Regions from separate parts of the Pseudomonas fungipugnans genome, predicted to be linked through region 2. Evidence: predicted binding sites of a transcription regulator. Region 2 holds the regulator's gene; each other region holds the start of a gene.
The links. The regulator FliA, encoded in region 2, starts transcription of late flagellar genes. The targets are predictions, from matches to a motif close to CTAAAGTTTNNNNNNNNNNNGCCGNTAA.
Positions count from the first base shown of each region.

Region 1: POF45_RS00585 (methyl-accepting chemotaxis protein) is a predicted target of FliA. The motif match lies at 2,184-2,211, and genes of this name have one in related genera.
Region 3: POF45_RS00785 (methyl-accepting chemotaxis protein) is a predicted target of FliA. The motif match lies at 1,750-1,777, and genes of this name have one in related genera.
Region 4: POF45_RS09770 (flagellar protein MotY) is a predicted target of FliA. The motif match lies at 1,695-1,722, and genes of this name have one in related genera.

Region 1 is NZ_JARBWL010000001.1:114,412-118,622, reverse strand. Features, by position in the region: gene POF45_RS00600 (LysR family transcriptional regulator) at 1-181, opposite strand, end outside; gene POF45_RS00595 (aldo/keto reductase) at 301-1,296, shown strand; gene POF45_RS00590 (hypothetical protein) at 1,345-1,860, opposite strand; gene POF45_RS00585 (methyl-accepting chemotaxis protein) at 2,278-4,211, shown strand, end outside.
Region 2 is NZ_JARBWL010000002.1:2,055,318-2,059,528, forward strand. Features, by position in the region: gene flhF (flagellar biosynthesis GTPase FlhF) at 1-380, shown strand, start outside; gene fleN (flagellar synthesis regulator FleN) at 497-1,327, shown strand; gene fliA (RNA polymerase sigma factor FliA) at 1,324-2,064, shown strand; gene POF45_RS24510 (chemotaxis response regulator CheY) at 2,231-2,602, shown strand; gene POF45_RS24515 (protein phosphatase CheZ) at 2,625-3,413, shown strand; gene POF45_RS24520 (chemotaxis protein CheA) at 3,468-4,211, shown strand, end outside.
Region 3 is NZ_JARBWL010000001.1:157,559-161,769, reverse strand. Features, by position in the region: gene POF45_RS00800 (MmcQ/YjbR family DNA-binding protein) at 1-304, shown strand, start outside; gene POF45_RS00795 (DUF1294 domain-containing protein) at 301-729, opposite strand; gene POF45_RS00790 (undecaprenyl-diphosphate phosphatase) at 726-1,556, opposite strand; gene POF45_RS00785 (methyl-accepting chemotaxis protein) at 1,905-3,539, shown strand; gene pnuC (nicotinamide riboside transporter PnuC) at 3,679-4,211, shown strand, end outside.
Region 4 is NZ_JARBWL010000001.1:2,390,646-2,394,856, forward strand. Features, by position in the region: gene POF45_RS09765 (argininosuccinate synthase) at 1-593, opposite strand, end outside; gene POF45_RS09770 (flagellar protein MotY) at 723-1,631, opposite strand; gene pyrC (dihydroorotase) at 1,789-2,835, shown strand; gene rnt (ribonuclease T) at 2,832-3,509, shown strand; gene POF45_RS09785 (peroxiredoxin) at 3,586-4,188, opposite strand.

The sequences.
Region 1 (4,211 bases), on a different contig from region 2:
CGAGGGTCAGGCTGATGTGGCGAGTGGTGCGTTGCAGCAATTGCACGCCCAGGTGCGCCTCCAGTTGCTTGATCAGCACCGTCACCGAGGCGCGGGGCAATTGCAGGCTGTCCGCCGCTTTGGCAAAGCCCCCCAACTCGACGATCCGGGTGAACACCCGCATGGCATTAAAACGGTCCATGGCTTCGGCCTGCCTGTCGATTATTCAGATAATACGAATAGTGATAGTGGATTTAGCCGGTTTATCTGGTTTGTGTCGAGATCAACAATGGCGGTTCACATTTCCAGGGAGCTGAAGTCATGCAAACACGTCAATTGGGCAAGAACGGTCCACAGGTTTCGGCCATCGGTTTGGGCTGCATGGGCATGACCGATTTCTACACCACCGGCACCGACACCCGAGAAGCGACTGCCACCTTGCACCGGGCATTGGAGTTGGGCATCAACCTGCTCGACACCGCCGACATGTATGGCCCGCATACCAACGAAGAACTGATCGGCAAAGCCATCGTCGGCAAACGCGACCAGGTGTTTCTGGCCAGCAAATTCGGCATCGTTCGCGACCCGGCCAATCCTGAATCGCGTGGTGTCAACGGCCGTCCCGACTACATTCGCCAGGCCATCGACGGCACGCTCAAACGCCTTGGCGTGGACACCCTGGACTTGTATTACCAGCACCGGATCGACCCGCAAGTCGCCATCGAGGAAACCGTTGGCGCCATGGCCGAACTGGTTGCCGCTGGCAAGGTGCGTTACCTGGGTTTGAGCGAAGCATCAGCCGCCACCCTGGAACGCGCGAACAAGGTTCATCCGATCAGCGCGCTGCAAAGCGAGTACTCGTTATGGAGTCGCGACCAGGAAGACAACGGCTGCCTGGCGGCCTGTCGGCGCCTGGGCATCGCGTTCGTCCCCTATAGCCCGCTGGGCCGTGGCTTTTTGACCGGCGCGCTGAAAAGCCCGGACGATTTTGCCGCCGACGATTACCGGCGCTTCAGCCCACGTTTTCAAGGGGAAAATTTCGCGAAGAATCTGCTGCTGGTGCAGCAAGTGCAGGCGCTGGCCGCTGACAAGGGTGTCACTGCCGGGCAACTGGCGCTGGCCTGGGTGCTGGCGCAGGGCGACTACCTGATCCCGATTCCGGGCACCAAGCAACGCAAATACCTGGAGGAAAATGTCGCGGCACTCGAGGTAAAACTGAGCGCCGAGGAGTTGCAGGCACTGGAGGCAATCTTTCCCGCCAATGCCACAGCCGGGTTGCGGTATCCGGAAGCGGTGATGCAACTGCTGGATCGCTGACTGGACGTGCGCGCCCGCTCAATCAAATGAGCGGGTCGCCAACAATCGTCAGTCTTTCTTCTTGACCGTCGAGCCGTTGCTCTCGCCATAGGTCTTGAGGTTTTGCAGCACGTAGATCGCTTTCTTGAACTCAGGCACCAGGTAATTGGCGTACTTGTTACCCTTCAGATTGTTGGTCTGGATCGTGTCCAGTTGCACGGCAAAGTACTCCAGGGCGTTGAATTTCGCGTCTGGATCGGACGGCACGCCGAACTTGTCGAACTTGTCGCCAGCGTTATGCAGCGTCAGCGCAGTCACATCACTGATGATGCCTTTCTGCAGCAGGTAGGTACTCATGTTGCCCAACTGCTTGGCCGTGACGCTTTCCGGATTGAATCCCTTGATCTGCTTGAACATCTGCATGGAATCCATTTTTTTCCGGTTCAGCACCAGCGGATCGTTGCCCACCTGCGCCAATATTTGCCGGGCCTTGACGCTCTGGGTAATAGGCTTGGCGTTGGGCGAACCCTGACGAACCAGCAGCCCCGTCTTGGCAGACCAGTTGCCGACCAGACCAATAGTCATGAGCGTTTCCCCGCCAGCGAGACGAAACCTGAATGTCCTTGGAGCCGGAACATAAAAAATCCTTGTTTGAACGAGATTGATACTGGGAAGTATCGGCAGCGTCCGCCCGATGACCAATTATTATTTCCTGTTTTTACAATTTTCGTACATTTAAGATACAAACCATCAAGTGCCTTGTTTCATTGGCTTCCATGACACCTGAACACAGTGACGAGCAACGTGCTGGCGTTTCAAATGCCCCGCGACTGAGACTTTGTATCAGTTGCGACATGAATTCCTCGCAAAACCCGCCTTGCGTTCACCGCTTTGTTGTACGTTCGTACCTCAAGCTGCGACGTTACAAGCCGATACAAATTTGATCCCACCAAGTTCAGAACCCGCCCTCAACAATAAAAACGCAGCACAAGGACCGGTCCCATGCCCGCATTCCGTACCATTCAGGCTCGCTACACGCTGTTTCTGGTCCTGTTTATCCTGCTGCTGTCGGTGTTGACGGTCGTGGGCATCAGCCAGTTGGTCGCACCCAAGCTGCGCCACACCGAAGAACAGGTGGCGCTCAACCGCATTGCCGAAGTCGCCGAGCAGATTCAGGGCGAACTGAACAAGGTGCAGGCGCAACAGCGCAGCATCACCCAGACCATCCCCCTGCTCGACAGCGCCGCCATCGACACGGTCCTGCCCGGTCTAGTGGATCAGTACGGCGAGCTGAAAGTCTTCGGCGGCGGGATCTGGCCGCTGCCCGGCCAGCGTGAAGCCGGTCGCAACAAGTTCAGCACTTTCTGGCACCGCGATGCCTCGGGCAACCTGGCGGTCAACACCTTCTGGAACAGCGACGCTGCGCCCAACTACTACGACCAGAGCTGGTACAAGGGCGGCATGCAGACCCCTCGCGGCCAGTGTGCCTGGGCCGCAGCCTATAAAGATGACGCCAGCGCCGAGCCACGCACCAACTGCGCCATGGCCATCCAGAAGAACGGCGCCGCCTATGGCGTCTCGACCATCGACGTGACGCTGGGTTTCTTCAACGACCTGATCGCCCGCAAGGAAAAAGACCTCGGCGCCGAAATGCTGATCGTCGAAGCCGACGGCAAGATCATCAGCAACAGCTCGCGCATCAGCGGCCCGATCGTGCTGAAAAACATCAGTGAACTGGCCGGCAACTCGCCGTTCGCCAGTCAGGTCAAGGCCGGCCTGCAAAATCGCGATCAGGCGCAACGAGTCGAGTTCGACAACAACGGCGAAGCCAGCACCTTCTTCATGCGCCCGATCGAAGGCTCGCCGTGGTTCCTCGCCACCGCCCTGCCGACCAAACTGATCACTGCCCAGCGTGACGATGTACTGAGCACCCTGAGCCTGCTGCAAATTCCGATGGTGATCCTGCTGGTGCTGTTGCAGGTCTACGCCATTCGCCAGTTGATCCACCGCATGAAAGCGCTCAAGACCAACATCGACGCGCTGTCCGCAGGTGACGCGGACCTGACCAAACGCATCACCATTCGCGCCGAAGACGAACTGGGCGCCATCGGCCACTCAGTGAACACCTTCATCGCCTACCTGCAAAACATGATTGGCGAAGTCACCCAGGCCACTGGCGCCATGGCCTCCGGCCTCGACACCCTGCAACGCACCTCGGCCCACACCAGTCAGATCCTGGTGCGTCACGCCTCGGAAACCGATCAGACCGTTACCGCCATCACCGAGATGAGTTCCACCGCCGAAAGCGTGGCGCAGAACGCAGCGGAAACGGCCGCGTTCACCCAGCGAGCCAATGAAAACGCCGACCGTTCGCGGATCGTCGTCGGCGAAGCGTCCAGCAGCGTTGTGGCATTGATCGGTGAAGTGGCCAGCGCGACCCATAAAGTCGGGAGCATGCAGCAGGATGCGCAGCGCATCACCGAGATTCTCGGCGTGATCGGCGCCATTGCCGGTCAGACCAATCTGCTGGCCTTGAACGCTGCCATCGAAGCGGCCCGAGCCGGCGAACAGGGTCGAGGTTTTGCCGTGGTGGCCGACGAAGTTCGTGCCCTCGCCGCCCGCACCCAGGCCAGCACTTCGGAAATCAACGAGATGCTGGCGCGCCTGACCCAAGGCGTGAGTTCGTCGGTCAGCGCCATGGAAAACACCCAGGCCAGTTGCCAGTCCGCCGCCGACGCCACCGCCCGAGTCAACTCCGGGCTGGATGAAATGGCCGGTTCGGTCAGCCACATCAACAGCCTGAGTACCCAGATCGCCACCGCTGCCGAACAGCAAAGCGCCGTGACCGAAGAGATCAACCGCAGCATGGTGCAGATCCGGCACATGGTTGATGAGCTGGTGCAGAGTGGTCAAGCCAGCGAGCTGAACACCCGGCA
Region 2 (4,211 bases):
CCTTGCGCATGCAGCTCGAAAGCCTGGCCGGTCGTGGCATCAAATCGAAGAATTATCTGGTCCTGGCCACTACCAGCCAGAAACAGGTACTGACTGCCGCTTATCACAGTTACAAGCGCTGCGGGCTGGCCGGGTGCATCCTGACTAAACTGGATGAAACGGCAAGTCTGGGCGAGGTGTTGAGCCTGGCCATCAGTCATGAGTTGCCAGTGGCTTACCTCACCGATGGCCCGCGGATCCCGGATGATTTGCATCTGCCGCGTCGTCATCAGTTGGTCAGTCGCGCCGTAAGCGTGCAAATGCAGGAAGAACCCAGCGAGGAAGCCATGGCTGACATGTTCGCTGATATTTACCACAGCCCGACCAAGCAGGTTGGCTAAGGTAGTAATGAACAGTTTTTGTACCTACATCGATGGTCTGCCATGCATTGTTCCGTTGGTGAACGCGCAGCCAGTAATGTGGCCTCCGTCTATGCAAGACAAGGTAAAGAAATAACATGGGCAGCATGCATCCCGTACAGGTGATCGCGGTGACCGGCGGCAAGGGTGGCGTCGGGAAGACTAACGTGTCAGTGAATTTGTCCCTGGCTCTGGCTGAGCTTGGCCGCAGGGTCATGCTGCTGGACGCCGATCTGGGGCTGGCGAACGTCGACGTCCTGCTCGGACTGACGCCCAAACGCACCCTGGCCGATGTGATCGAAGGCCGCTGTGAGCTGCGCGACGTGCTGTTGCAGGGGCCGGGCGGAATCCGCATCGTCCCGGCGGCGTCCGGCACCCAGAGCATGGTTCATCTGAGCCCGGCGCAACACGCCGGCCTGATTCAGGCGTTCAGCGACATCGGCGACAACCTCGATGTACTGGTGATCGACACCGCTGCGGGTATTGGTGACTCGGTCGTCAGCTTTGTTCGCGCAGCCCAGGAAGTGCTGCTGGTGGTGTGCGACGAACCGACCTCGATCACCGACGCCTACGCGCTGATCAAACTGCTGAATCGCGATTACGGCATGAACCGCTTCCGCGTCCTGGCCAACATGGCCCAGAGCCCGCAGGAAGGTCGCAACCTGTTCGCCAAGTTGACCAAGGTCACGGATCGCTTCCTCGATGTCGCCTTACAATACGTCGGTGCGGTGCCTTACGACGAAAGCGTGCGCAAGGCCGTGCAGAAGCAGCGTGCAGTCTACGAAGCCTTTCCGCGCTCCAAGTGCGCGCTGGCGTTCAAGGCCATTGCACAGAAGGTCGACACCTGGCCGCTGCCGGCGAACCCGCGCGGGCATCTGGAATTCTTCGTCGAGCGCCTCGTGCAACAGACAGCAGGGCCAGTGGTATGACAGCCAGCGGTTACAACCTCTACAAAAAATCGGCACGTGATGCGCAGTACGAGCTGATCGAGCGTTACGCGCCGCTGGTCAAACGCATTGCCTATCACTTGCTGGCGCGTCTGCCGGCAAGTGTGCAGGTTGAAGATCTTATTCAGGCCGGGATGATCGGCCTGCTGGAAGTCTCGACCAAATACGACGCCAGCAAAGGCGCCAGTTTTGAAACGTACGCGGGGATCCGGATCCGCGGCGCGATGCTCGATGAAGTACGCAAAGGGGACTGGGCGCCACGCTCGGTCCACCGCAATACCCGGATGGTCAGCGACGCAATTCGCTCTATTGAAGCTAAAACCGGCCGTGACGCTAAAGATCACGAGGTTGCGGCCGAACTCCAATTGAGTCTCGACGATTATTACGGGATTTTGAACGATACCTTGGGCAGCCGCCTGTTCAGTTTCGACGACCTGTTGCAGGACGGCGAACACGAAGGGCTGCACGAGGATGGCGCCAGTGCTCATCTTGAGCCGTCACGCGATCTGGAAGACGAACGTTTCCAGGCCGCACTGGCGGACGCGATTGCCAATTTGCCGGAGCGTGAGCGACTGGTGTTGGCGCTGTACTACGACGAAGAGCTGAACCTCAAGGAAATCGGTGAGGTCCTGGGGGTCAGCGAATCGCGGGTCAGCCAGTTACACAGCCAGTGCGCGGCCCGTTTGCGGGGGCGTTTGGGGGAGTGGCGAGCGCGCTGAAGGCAGTGTGGGGACTGCAAACCAGGCTGGTGCGGTTGTGAACGGCACCGGTCTTGTTGTGTTGTGTTCCAGACAGTCATTTGAGTGCTTTGCCTGATTGATTGAAATGGCGCGTCCAGGTGCTGGACGCGTTTAAGACTGCTTGGAGGTCGAATTGGACAAGAACATGAAAATCCTCATCGTTGATGACTTCTCAACGATGCGGCGGATCATTAAAAACCTGTTGCGTGACCTTGGGTTCACCAACACGGTCGAGGCGGACGATGGCACTACGGCTATCCCTGTTCTCAACAGCGGGAGCATCGACTTTCTGGTAACGGACTGGAACATGCCTGGCATGACCGGTATCGATTTGCTGCGCCACGTGCGCGCCGATGAAAAGCTCAAGCACCTGCCGGTATTGATGGTGACCGCTGAAGCCAAGCGCGAACAGATCATCGAAGCGGCCCAGGCCGGTGTTAACGGCTATGTGGTCAAACCCTTCACGGCCCAGGCGTTGAAAGAAAAAATCGAGAAGATTTTCGAACGCATCGGTTGAGCAACTGCGCCACGGGGGAGCTATGGAGCATAACGAATCTTCACAGGGCGATTTTGAATCGACTCTGAAAAAACATGCGGTCGAACTGGTCGAAAGCCTTGAAAAAGGCAGGTTCGGCGATGCGGTGCAACTGATCCATGAGCTCAACCAGACCCGTGACCGCGGCCTGTATCAGGAAGTGGGCAAGCTCACTCGCGAGCTGCACAGCGCGATCGTCAATTTCCAGATTGACCCGAACATGCCGCAAGCCGAGGAAGTGTCGCAAATCACCGACGCCACCGAGCGTCTGGGGTATGTGGTCAAGCTGACCGAGGCCGCGGCCAACCGCACCATGGACCTGGTGGAAAACGCCACGCCGCTGATCAACAGCCTGAGCGAAGAAGCCCAGGCATTGAGCACCGACTGGGGCCGTTTCATGCGCCGCGAAGTCGGGGCTGAAGAGTTTCGCGAACTGGCCCGTCGGGTCGACGGTTTTCTGACCCGCAGCCGCGAAGACAACCGCGTGGTGTCGAGCAACCTCAACGACATCCTGCTGGCCCAGGATTACCAGGACCTCACCGGTCAGGTGATCAAGCGCGTGACCCAATTGGTCACCGAAGTCGAAAGCAACCTGCTCAAGCTCGTACTCATGGCAAGCCAGGTGGACCGCTTTGCGGGCATCGAACATGACCGTGAAGCGATGCTTGCTGAAAAAGATCCGCAAAAACATCTCTCTCAGGGTGAAGGTCCGCAGATTCATGCCGATAAAAGAGAAGATGTTGTGTCCGGTCAGGACGATGTGGACGATTTGTTATCCAGCCTAGGATTTTAGAGTTTTAGCATTTTAGGTTTTTTAGGTTTTTAGACCTGTAGGAGCACCCCCTTAATGAGCTTCGGCGCCGATGAAGAGATCCTTCAGGATTTCCTGGTTGAGGCCGGCGAGATTCTAGAGCAACTGTCCGAGCAACTGGTCGAGCTGGAAAGCCGACCGGATGATGCGGATTTGCTCAATGCAATTTTTCGCGGTTTTCACACTGTAAAAGGGGGCGCCGGCTTCCTCCAGCTCAATGAGCTGGTGGAGTGCTGTCACATCGCCGAGAACGTGTTCGACATCCTGCGCAAGGGTGAACGTCGCGTCGACTCGGAACTGATGGACGTGGTTCTCGAAGCGCTGGACGCGGTGAACGGCATGTTTACCGAAGTCCGTGAGCGCAGCCCGATCACGGCTGCGACGCCAGAGTTGCTCGCGGCACTGGCCCGTCTGGCCGAGCCGCAATCTGCCGATGTTGCCGCCCCCGTGGCGCAAGCGGTGGAAGAGCCGGCTGCCGAAGCCGAATCGGGCGACATCACCGATAACGAATTCGAACAACTGCTGGACTCGCTGAACGCGGTCAAGGCTCAGGCCGCCGCACCGGCTGCTGCGCCTGCGCCTGTTGCCGATGCGACCAGCGATGAAATCACCGATGCCGAATTCGAGTCGTTGCTCGATCAACTGCACGGCAAAGGTCAGTTTGCGGTCGACGCGGTGGCAGCGCCTGCTGCACCGGCGGCTCCGAAAGGACCCGGCGACAGCTCCGACATCACCGACGACGAATTTGAAGCACTGCTCGATCAACTGCACGGCAAGGGC
Region 3 (4,211 bases), on a different contig from region 2:
AGGAGCGCGCGAGGACTATAAATGGGGCGGCGTGCGGGTGTTCTCTATCGCCGGCAACAAGATGTTTGCCGTGCAGAATCTGCGCGGAGATTCGCTGGCGTTCAAGGTCGACAAGGACCTGTTTCTCGGCCATTGCGACCGACCCGGCGTTCACCCGGCGCCCTATCTGGCCAGGGCACAATGGATCATCATGAACACGCCCTACCCATTGGGTGCCGAGGAGTTGCAAGCGTTGTTACAACGCTCGCATCAACTGGTGGTGAGCAAGCTACCCAAGCGTACTCAGGTCGGTTTGTTGCTCTAGAACAGCGGCAGCAGGTGAGCACCCAGGAACAGTTGATCGACCCAAAACACCTGATGTACTGCCACGATCAGCCAGAACACCAGTTGGAACGAGACTTTGCGGGTCTTGTGCCGAAACACCTGCTGGGCAATCAAGGCCCCCGGCCAGCCACCGGCCAACTCCAGCGCATGCAGGACGTTTTCCGGCGTGCGCCAGGCGTCTGCGCGAGCCTTGCGCTTGTCGCTCCAATACAGGAAAAACGCCAGCACGCTGACGATCCCGTAAGCCGCCAAAGGCAGCCACGACACCCCACGCAGCCACAGTGACAACGCGCCGTACAGCGGCAGCGCGCACAGCGCAGCCAACACCAGCAACTTCGAGCGCAGGTGCTGGACTTCACTCCCTGACTTTCGTCCTGAGCGCTGCCGACTGTCGGCCTCACTCATGGCTTGACTGCCGCCCAGTCAACCCAACCAAACTGCCAGGTGGCCAGAATCAGCAGGCCAAACGCGATGCGGTACCAGGCAAACGCCGCATAACTGTGAGTGGCGATGAACTTGAGCAATGCCTTGACCGCGATCATCGCAAAGATGAAGGCAGTCACAAAGCCGATGGCAAACACCGGAACGTCTGCCGGTACGAACAGATGACGGTATTTGAACCCCGAATACACTGCCGCCGCGACCATGGTTGGCATGGCCAGAAAGAACGAGAACTCGGTCGCGGTTTTGCGCGACAACCCGAACAGCAGGCCACCAATGATCGTCGAACCGGAACGCGAGGTTCCCGGAATCATCGCCAGGCACTGGGCGAAACCGACTTTCAGCGCGTCTTTCCAGGTGATTTCATCGACGGTTTCGGCATGCACTTCGTGTTGGCGCTTCTCGGCCCACAACATGATGACCCCGCCCACCACCAGCGCAGTTGCGACGGTAATCGGATTGAACAGATATTCGTGGATAAGATCGGAAAAAATCACCCCCAGCACCACTGCCGGCATGAAGGCGATCAGCAGATTCGCGGTAAAGCGACGAGCGCCCGGCTGGGTTGGCAAACCGGTGACCACATCGAGAATCTTGCGGCGAAACTCCCAGACCACCGCCAGAATTGCCCCCAACTGAATGATGATGTTGAAGGCGATGGCGCGCTCGCCACCAAAGTTGAGCAAATCGGCGACTATGATCTGGTGGCCGGTACTTGAAATGGGCAAGAACTCCGTCAGCCCCTCCACAACGCCAAGAATTACTGCCTGAAAGGCGGTCCAAAAATCCATCCATCCCCCAAAAAGCGGTGCCCTCGACACCGTTCAGTCAAACCTCGAACCCTGTGGGAGCGGGCTTGAATGACCGGCCTCAAGGCCTGCCCGTTTATATTCTTTTAAATGTTCACTGACGCTCAGCCTGGCTGAACCACCGCGCACAGAATCCACACGAAACGGTAAAAATTCCGTGAAAAATCAACTTGAATTCAGGTTTTTGCGCGCGCGGCCGAAATCTTATCAGACATGCCTGATTAACGCCGCCGCGTAATTGGACTTGCGTCGCATAGGCCCGGCCGCGAAAGCATGGTTGGATGCTGGCGATCGTTTATTACAAGAAAAAGAAACCGGAGTGAAAGCGTTATGAACAGCTTGCGCAGTGTGTCGATCAGCCGACGCTTGTGGCTCATCTTGATTGTGGCGGTGGTGATGTTGCTGACGCTGGGCGTATTGATGCTCAAGCAGATACACGACGATCTTTATCATGCCAAGGCGCAGAAGACCCAGCATGTGGTGCAGGCCGCCAGCGGCATCCTCAGCTACTACCACGACCTGGAAACTGCCGGCACCCTGACCCGCGAAGCCGCGCAGAAACAGGCGCTGACCGTGGTGCGCGGGCTGCGTTATGACCAGAGCGACTATTTCTGGATCAACGACCTGACACCGGTGATGGTCATGCACCCGGCCAACCCGAAACTTGAAGGCCAGAACCTCTCGTCCATCCGCGATCCGGACGGTTTTGCGGTGTTCAACGAGATGGTTGCCATCGCCAAGGCCAAAGGCGCCGGCATGGTCGACTACCGCTGGCCGAAACCTGGCGCCAGCGCGCCGGTGCAGAAAACGTCCTACGTCAAACTGTTCGAGCCTTGGGGCTGGGTCATCGGCTCAGGTGTGTATATCGATGACATGCAGGCCGAGTTCTACGGCCAGGTCTGGGAAGCCTCGTTTATAGGCTTGGCGATTGCACTGATCATGGCGCTGCTGGTGATCATGATCGCCCGCAGCATCGTGCGCCCGTTGCAGGAAACCGTGAACGCCATGGCGAACATTGCCAGCGGTGAAAGCGACCTGACCCGCAGCCTCGATACTCACGGCCAGGACGAAGTCACGCAACTGGCACGGCACTTCAACGCCTTTACCGCCAAGTTGCGGCTGGTCGTGGGGCAGTTGCAGGTTTCGGCCAGTGCCCTCGGCCAATCGTCCAGCGAGCTGGGCAACGATGCCGCACAAGCCCAGCAACGCAGCCAGCAGCAGTCCCAGCAAATGGAACTGGTGGCCACCGCTATCAACGAAGTGACATACGGTGTACAGGACGTGGCCAAGAACGCCGAGCACGCCGCCAGCGAAATGCGCGACGCCGAATCCCAGGCGCAACAGGGGCAGATCAACATCGATGGCAGCTTGCAGCAGATCGACAAGCTGTCCGGCACCATTGATCAGGCGGTGGAAGTGATCCGCACCCTGGCCACCGAAAGCACCCAGATTGGCGGCGTGCTGGAGGTGATTCGCTCGATTGCCGAGCAAACCAACCTGCTGGCCCTCAACGCCGCCATTGAGGCCGCCCGTGCCGGCGAGCAAGGTCGGGGGTTTGCGGTGGTGGCCGATGAAGTACGCCTGCTGGCCCAGCGCACCCAGAAGTCCACGGCAGAGATCCAGTCGATGATCGAACGCCTGCAAAACCACTCCGAAGCCGCCGTGAAAGTGATCGGCGACAGCAGCAAGGCGTCGCAACTGACCATTGAACAGGCTGGCCTGGCGGGTGCCAGCCTGAGCGCCATCGGTCAGGCCTTGCGCAACCTGAACGGGCTGAACGCCTCGATTGCCAGCGCCACGTTGCAACAGGCGCAGGTGGTGGAGGACATCAACCAGAACGTCACTCAGGCAGCCGGCTTGTCTCACAGCACGGCGCTGGCGGCGGAGCAATCGAGCCTGGCCAGCGTTCACCTCAAGGAATTGAGCGAGCAGTTGAACGGGTTGCTCAGGCAGTTCCGGGTCTGAGAGCAACATAAAGAACCCTGTGGGAGCGAGCCTGCTCGCTCCCACAGGGTTTGGTGTTTGACTCACAGGTTTTGCGCAAGCCCCTTCGCAGCAATCTGAGTACAATCCGCTCCCTCTTTCGACTTTCAAAGGAACCACCATGTCCGGGCTTGAACTGTTTGCTGCCGCCCTCGGTGTGATTGCGGTCTGGCTGACGGTCAAACAGAACCCCTGGTGCTGGCCTATCGGGCTGGTCATGGTGCTGCTCTATAGCTGGATCTTTTATGGCGTGAAGTTGTATTCGGACATGTTGCTGCAGGTGATCTACGCTGCGCTGCAAGTCTACGGCTGGTGGCAATGGACCCGTGCCGGCGCCGCCCGTGAAGGTCGCCAGGTGTCCTCGCTCAATACCCGTTCGATCGTCGAAGGCCTGGCCATCGGCGCTGTCGGCAGCGTGCTGCTGGGCGCCGCAATGGCCCACTGGACCGACGCCGCACAACCCTGGCTGGATGCCGCCCTGACCGGTTTCAGCCTGGTGGCGCAATGGTGGATGGCGCAAAAGCGCGTGCAGTGCTGGCCATTGTGGATTGCTTTGGATGTGATTTTCGTCGGGCTGTTCGTCTACAAAGACCTGTACCTGACAGCCGCCCTGTACGGGCTGTTCACCCTGCTGGCCGTGCAGGGCTTTCGTGA
Region 4 (4,211 bases), on a different contig from region 2:
CAGGTGTCTTCCAGCACGCCGCCTTCATAGGAGATGTGCAGCAGGTTGGCATCCATCGAGTACGGGGATTTCTTCTTGCCGTGACGCTCGATCGGGATGTTGTGCTTTTCAGCATAATCCATCAGCTTTTCACGCGAGAGCAGGTCCCATTCGCGCCAAGGGGCGATCACTTTTACACCCGGTTTCAAGGCGTAGGCACCCAGTTCGAAACGAACCTGGTCGTTGCCCTTGCCGGTAGCACCGTGGGAAATGGCGTCAGCGCCGGTTTCGTTGGCGATTTCGATCAGGCGCTTGGCGATCAACGGACGAGCGATGGAAGTACCCAGCAGGTACTCACCTTCGTAGACGGTGTTGGCACGGAACATCGGGAACACGAAATCTCGCACGAACTCTTCGCGCAGGTCATCGATGTAGATTTCTTTTACGCCCATGGCCTGAGCCTTGGCGCGGGCCGGTTCGACCTCTTCGCCCTGACCCAGGTCAGCGGTGAAGGTCACTACTTCACAGTTATAAGTATCCTGCAGCCACTTGAGGATCACCGAAGTGTCCAGGCCGCCGGAATACGCCAGAACGACCTTGTTTACGTCCGCCATGCCATCACTCCACGGGGTTCTACGGAAAGCCGAGAAGTCTACCGCTCATAAGAAATAATTTACAGTACCGCGACAGCTAATGACGACGAAGCGACAGATTATGTCGAGCGAACGACGAAGACAGCCGGTTCAGGAGGTCGCAGCAGCACCCGCGGAAGCGGTGGCCTGAGGCACCGGTTTTTCGGTGGGCGCCACACGTTCAAGGCGTACGGCGACCCGGCGATTCTTGGCCCGGTTGGCCGCATTGGTGTTTGGCGCCAACGGATAACGCTCACCGTGGAAGCGCATGGTGATCTGCGACTCCTGAATCCCGTTGGCCTTGAAGAAGTCCATGACCGCCAATGCACGGCGCCGCGACAGTTCACGATTGGTCAGGCGGTTGCCGCTGTTGTCGGAATGGCCATCGAGTTCAATGTGATTGACCGTCGGATCAGCCTTGATGAATTCCAGCATGACCTGCAACTTGGCTTTGGCTTGCGGATCCAGCTCAACGCCTTCGCCCGGAAAGCCGATTTGCGATTGCTTCACTTGCTCGAAATTCTGCGGCAGCAATTTGGCCACGCAGCCCTGGAAGTCGCCAAACGCCTTGTGGAATTTGACGGGTAGCAAGCGGACTTCCGAGACCCGGCCATCGCCCGTGGCATGGCGAATGACTGGACTGCGTCCGTCCATCAGGCCATTGATCAAGCCTCCGGCCTGTACCTGTGAAGTGTTGAACAGTACGTTGCCGCTGCCGATTCGCACCGAGCCCAGATTGATGTCGCCACGCCCCGGCTGCCATGGCGCAGCAGCGGCCAGCAAGGTTGCCGATCCACCGCCGATCATCGAGTTATAGGCTTTGAGACGAAAGATCGCCTGCTCACCGGCGCGGCGCACGAACTCACCGGAACCGAAATCGGTAATCGGCTGAGTCAGGCGGCACTCGAACTTGTCGCCTTCGACCGTCCATTCGATGCTCTCCAGACGGGTCTGGAAAGTGAGCGCCATCGCAGGAAGGCTGGCAAACACACTGAGCAAGGCTAAATAACGCTGGCGCACGAGAGGCTCCACTGGCTTCTACAACAAAAAGACCGACACATACGTTTACGGCATACCTATTGGCTATCGGTACGATCCTGCAAAACTTGATAGCGAGTGCCTGCAAGAGTCTTTTCCGGTAGCATTCCCTTCAGTTTGACCCGCCTGGAATCCCCTCATGTCCGACCGCCTGACCCTGCTGCGTCCCGACGACTGGCATATTCATCTTCGCGATGGAGCCGTGTTGACCAATACCGTCGCGGATGTCGCGCGTACCTTTGGTCGCGCCATCATCATGCCCAACCTGGTTCCTCCAGTGCGTAACGCCGCTGAAGCCGACGCCTATCGCCAGCGGATCCTCGCTGCACGACCGGCCGGCAGCCGTTTCGAACCACTGATGGTGCTGTATCTGACCGACCGCACTCAACCCGAAGAAATTCGCGAGGCCAAGGCCAGCGGTTTCGTTCACGCCGCCAAGCTGTACCCGGCCGGTGCGACCACCAACTCGGATTCTGGCGTCACCAGCATCGACAAGATCTTCCCTGCGATCGAGGCCATGGCCGAAGTCGGGATGCCCTTGCTGATTCACGGTGAAGTCACCCGTGGCGATGTCGACGTGTTCGACCGCGAAAAAATCTTCATAGATGAGCATATGCGTCGTGTGGTCGAGCGTTTCCCGACGCTCAAAGTGGTGTTTGAACACATCACTACCGCCGATGCCGTGCAGTTCGTCAACGAGGCTGCGGCCAACGTCGGCGCGACCATCACCGCTCATCACCTGCTGTACAACCGCAACCACATGCTGGTGGGCGGGATTCGGCCGCACTTCTATTGCCTGCCGATCCTCAAGCGCAACACCCACCAGGAAGCCCTGCTCGACGCCGCCACCAGCGGCAGCGCGAAGTTCTTCCTCGGCACCGACTCGGCGCCTCACGCGCAGCACGCCAAGGAAGCCGCTTGCGGCTGCGCTGGCTGCTACACCGCGTATGCCGCCATCGAGATGTATGCCGAAGCGTTCGAGCAACGTAACGCGCTGGACAAGCTCGAAGCATTCGCCAGCCTCAACGGCCCCCGCTTCTACGGCCTGCCGGCGAACACCGACCGCATCACCCTGGTCCGCGATGAGTGGACCGCCCCTACCAGCCTGCCCTTCGGCGAGCTGACCGTAATCCCGCTGCGCGCCGGTGAAAAACTGCGCTGGCGCCTGCTGGAGGAACACCCGTGAGTGAAGACCATTACGACGACGAACAGGACGGTCATGGCGGCGGAGGCGGTTCCCGTCACCCAATGGCAGCCAGGTTTCGTGGCTACCTGCCGGTTGTCGTCGACGTAGAAACCGGTGGTTTCAACTCGGCCACCGACGCCCTGCTGGAAATCGCGGCAACCGTGATCGGCATGGACGAAAAAGGCTTTGTGTTCCCCGAGCACACCTATTTCTTCCGGGTCGAGCCATTTGAAGGCGCCAACATCGAAGCGGCAGCCCTGGAATTTACCGGGATCAAGCTCGATCACCCACTGCGCATGGCCGTGAGCGAAGAAGCGGCCCTGACCGATATCTTCCGTGGCGTGCGCAAGGCGTTGAAGGCCAATGGCTGCAAGCGGGCGATTCTGGTCGGGCACAACAGCAGCTTCGACCTGGGCTTCCTCAACGCCGCTGTCGCGCGTCTGGACATGAAGCGCAACCCGTTTCATCCGTTCTCCAGCTTCGACACTGCAACGCTGGCTGGCCTGGCTTACGGTCAGACCGTATTGGCCAAGGCCTGTCAGGCTGCCGACATCGACTTCGACGGTCGCGAGGCCCACTCGGCTCGCTACGACACCGAGAAGACCGCTGATCTGTTCTGCGGCATCGTCAATCGCTGGAAACAAATGGGCGGCTGGGAAGACTTCAACGACTGATTGCAGTCGTCGCGTTTAACCCGCGCATAAAAAAACCGGCCCCTGGAGGCCGGTTTTTTTGTGCGTCGAACGTGCCTTACAGCGCGGCAGCGTTCTCGGTCAGGTAAGCCGCAACGCCTGCTGGCGAAGCGTTCATGCCTTTGTCGCCTTTTTTCCAGTTGGCAGGGCAAACTTCGCCGTGCTCTTCGTGGAATTGCAGAGCGTCAACCAGACGGATCAGCTCTTCCATGTTACGGCCCAGCGGCAGGTCGTTGATGATCTGCGAGCGGACAATGCCTTTGTCGTCGATCAGGAACGCGCCACGGAAAGCCACGCCACCTTCGGACTCTACGTCGTAGGCCTTGGCGATTTCGTGCTTCATGTCGGCAGCCATGGTGTAGCGAACCTGGCCGATACCGCCATTGTTCACCGGGGTGTTGCGCCAGGCGTTGTGGGTGAAGTGCGAGTCGATCGAAACAGCGATCACTTCAACATTGCGTGCCTTGAAGTCCGACATGCGGTTGTCCAGAGCGATCAGCTCGGACGGGCAAACAAAGGTGAAGTCCAGTGGGTAGAAGAACACCAGGCCGTATTTGCCTTTGATGGCCGAGGACAGGGTGAAGCTGTCAACGATTTCGCCGTTGCCGAGTACGGCCGGTACGGTGAAGTCCGGGGCTTGCTTGCCTACGAGTACGCTCATTGGATCTCTCCTGGTCTATTAAC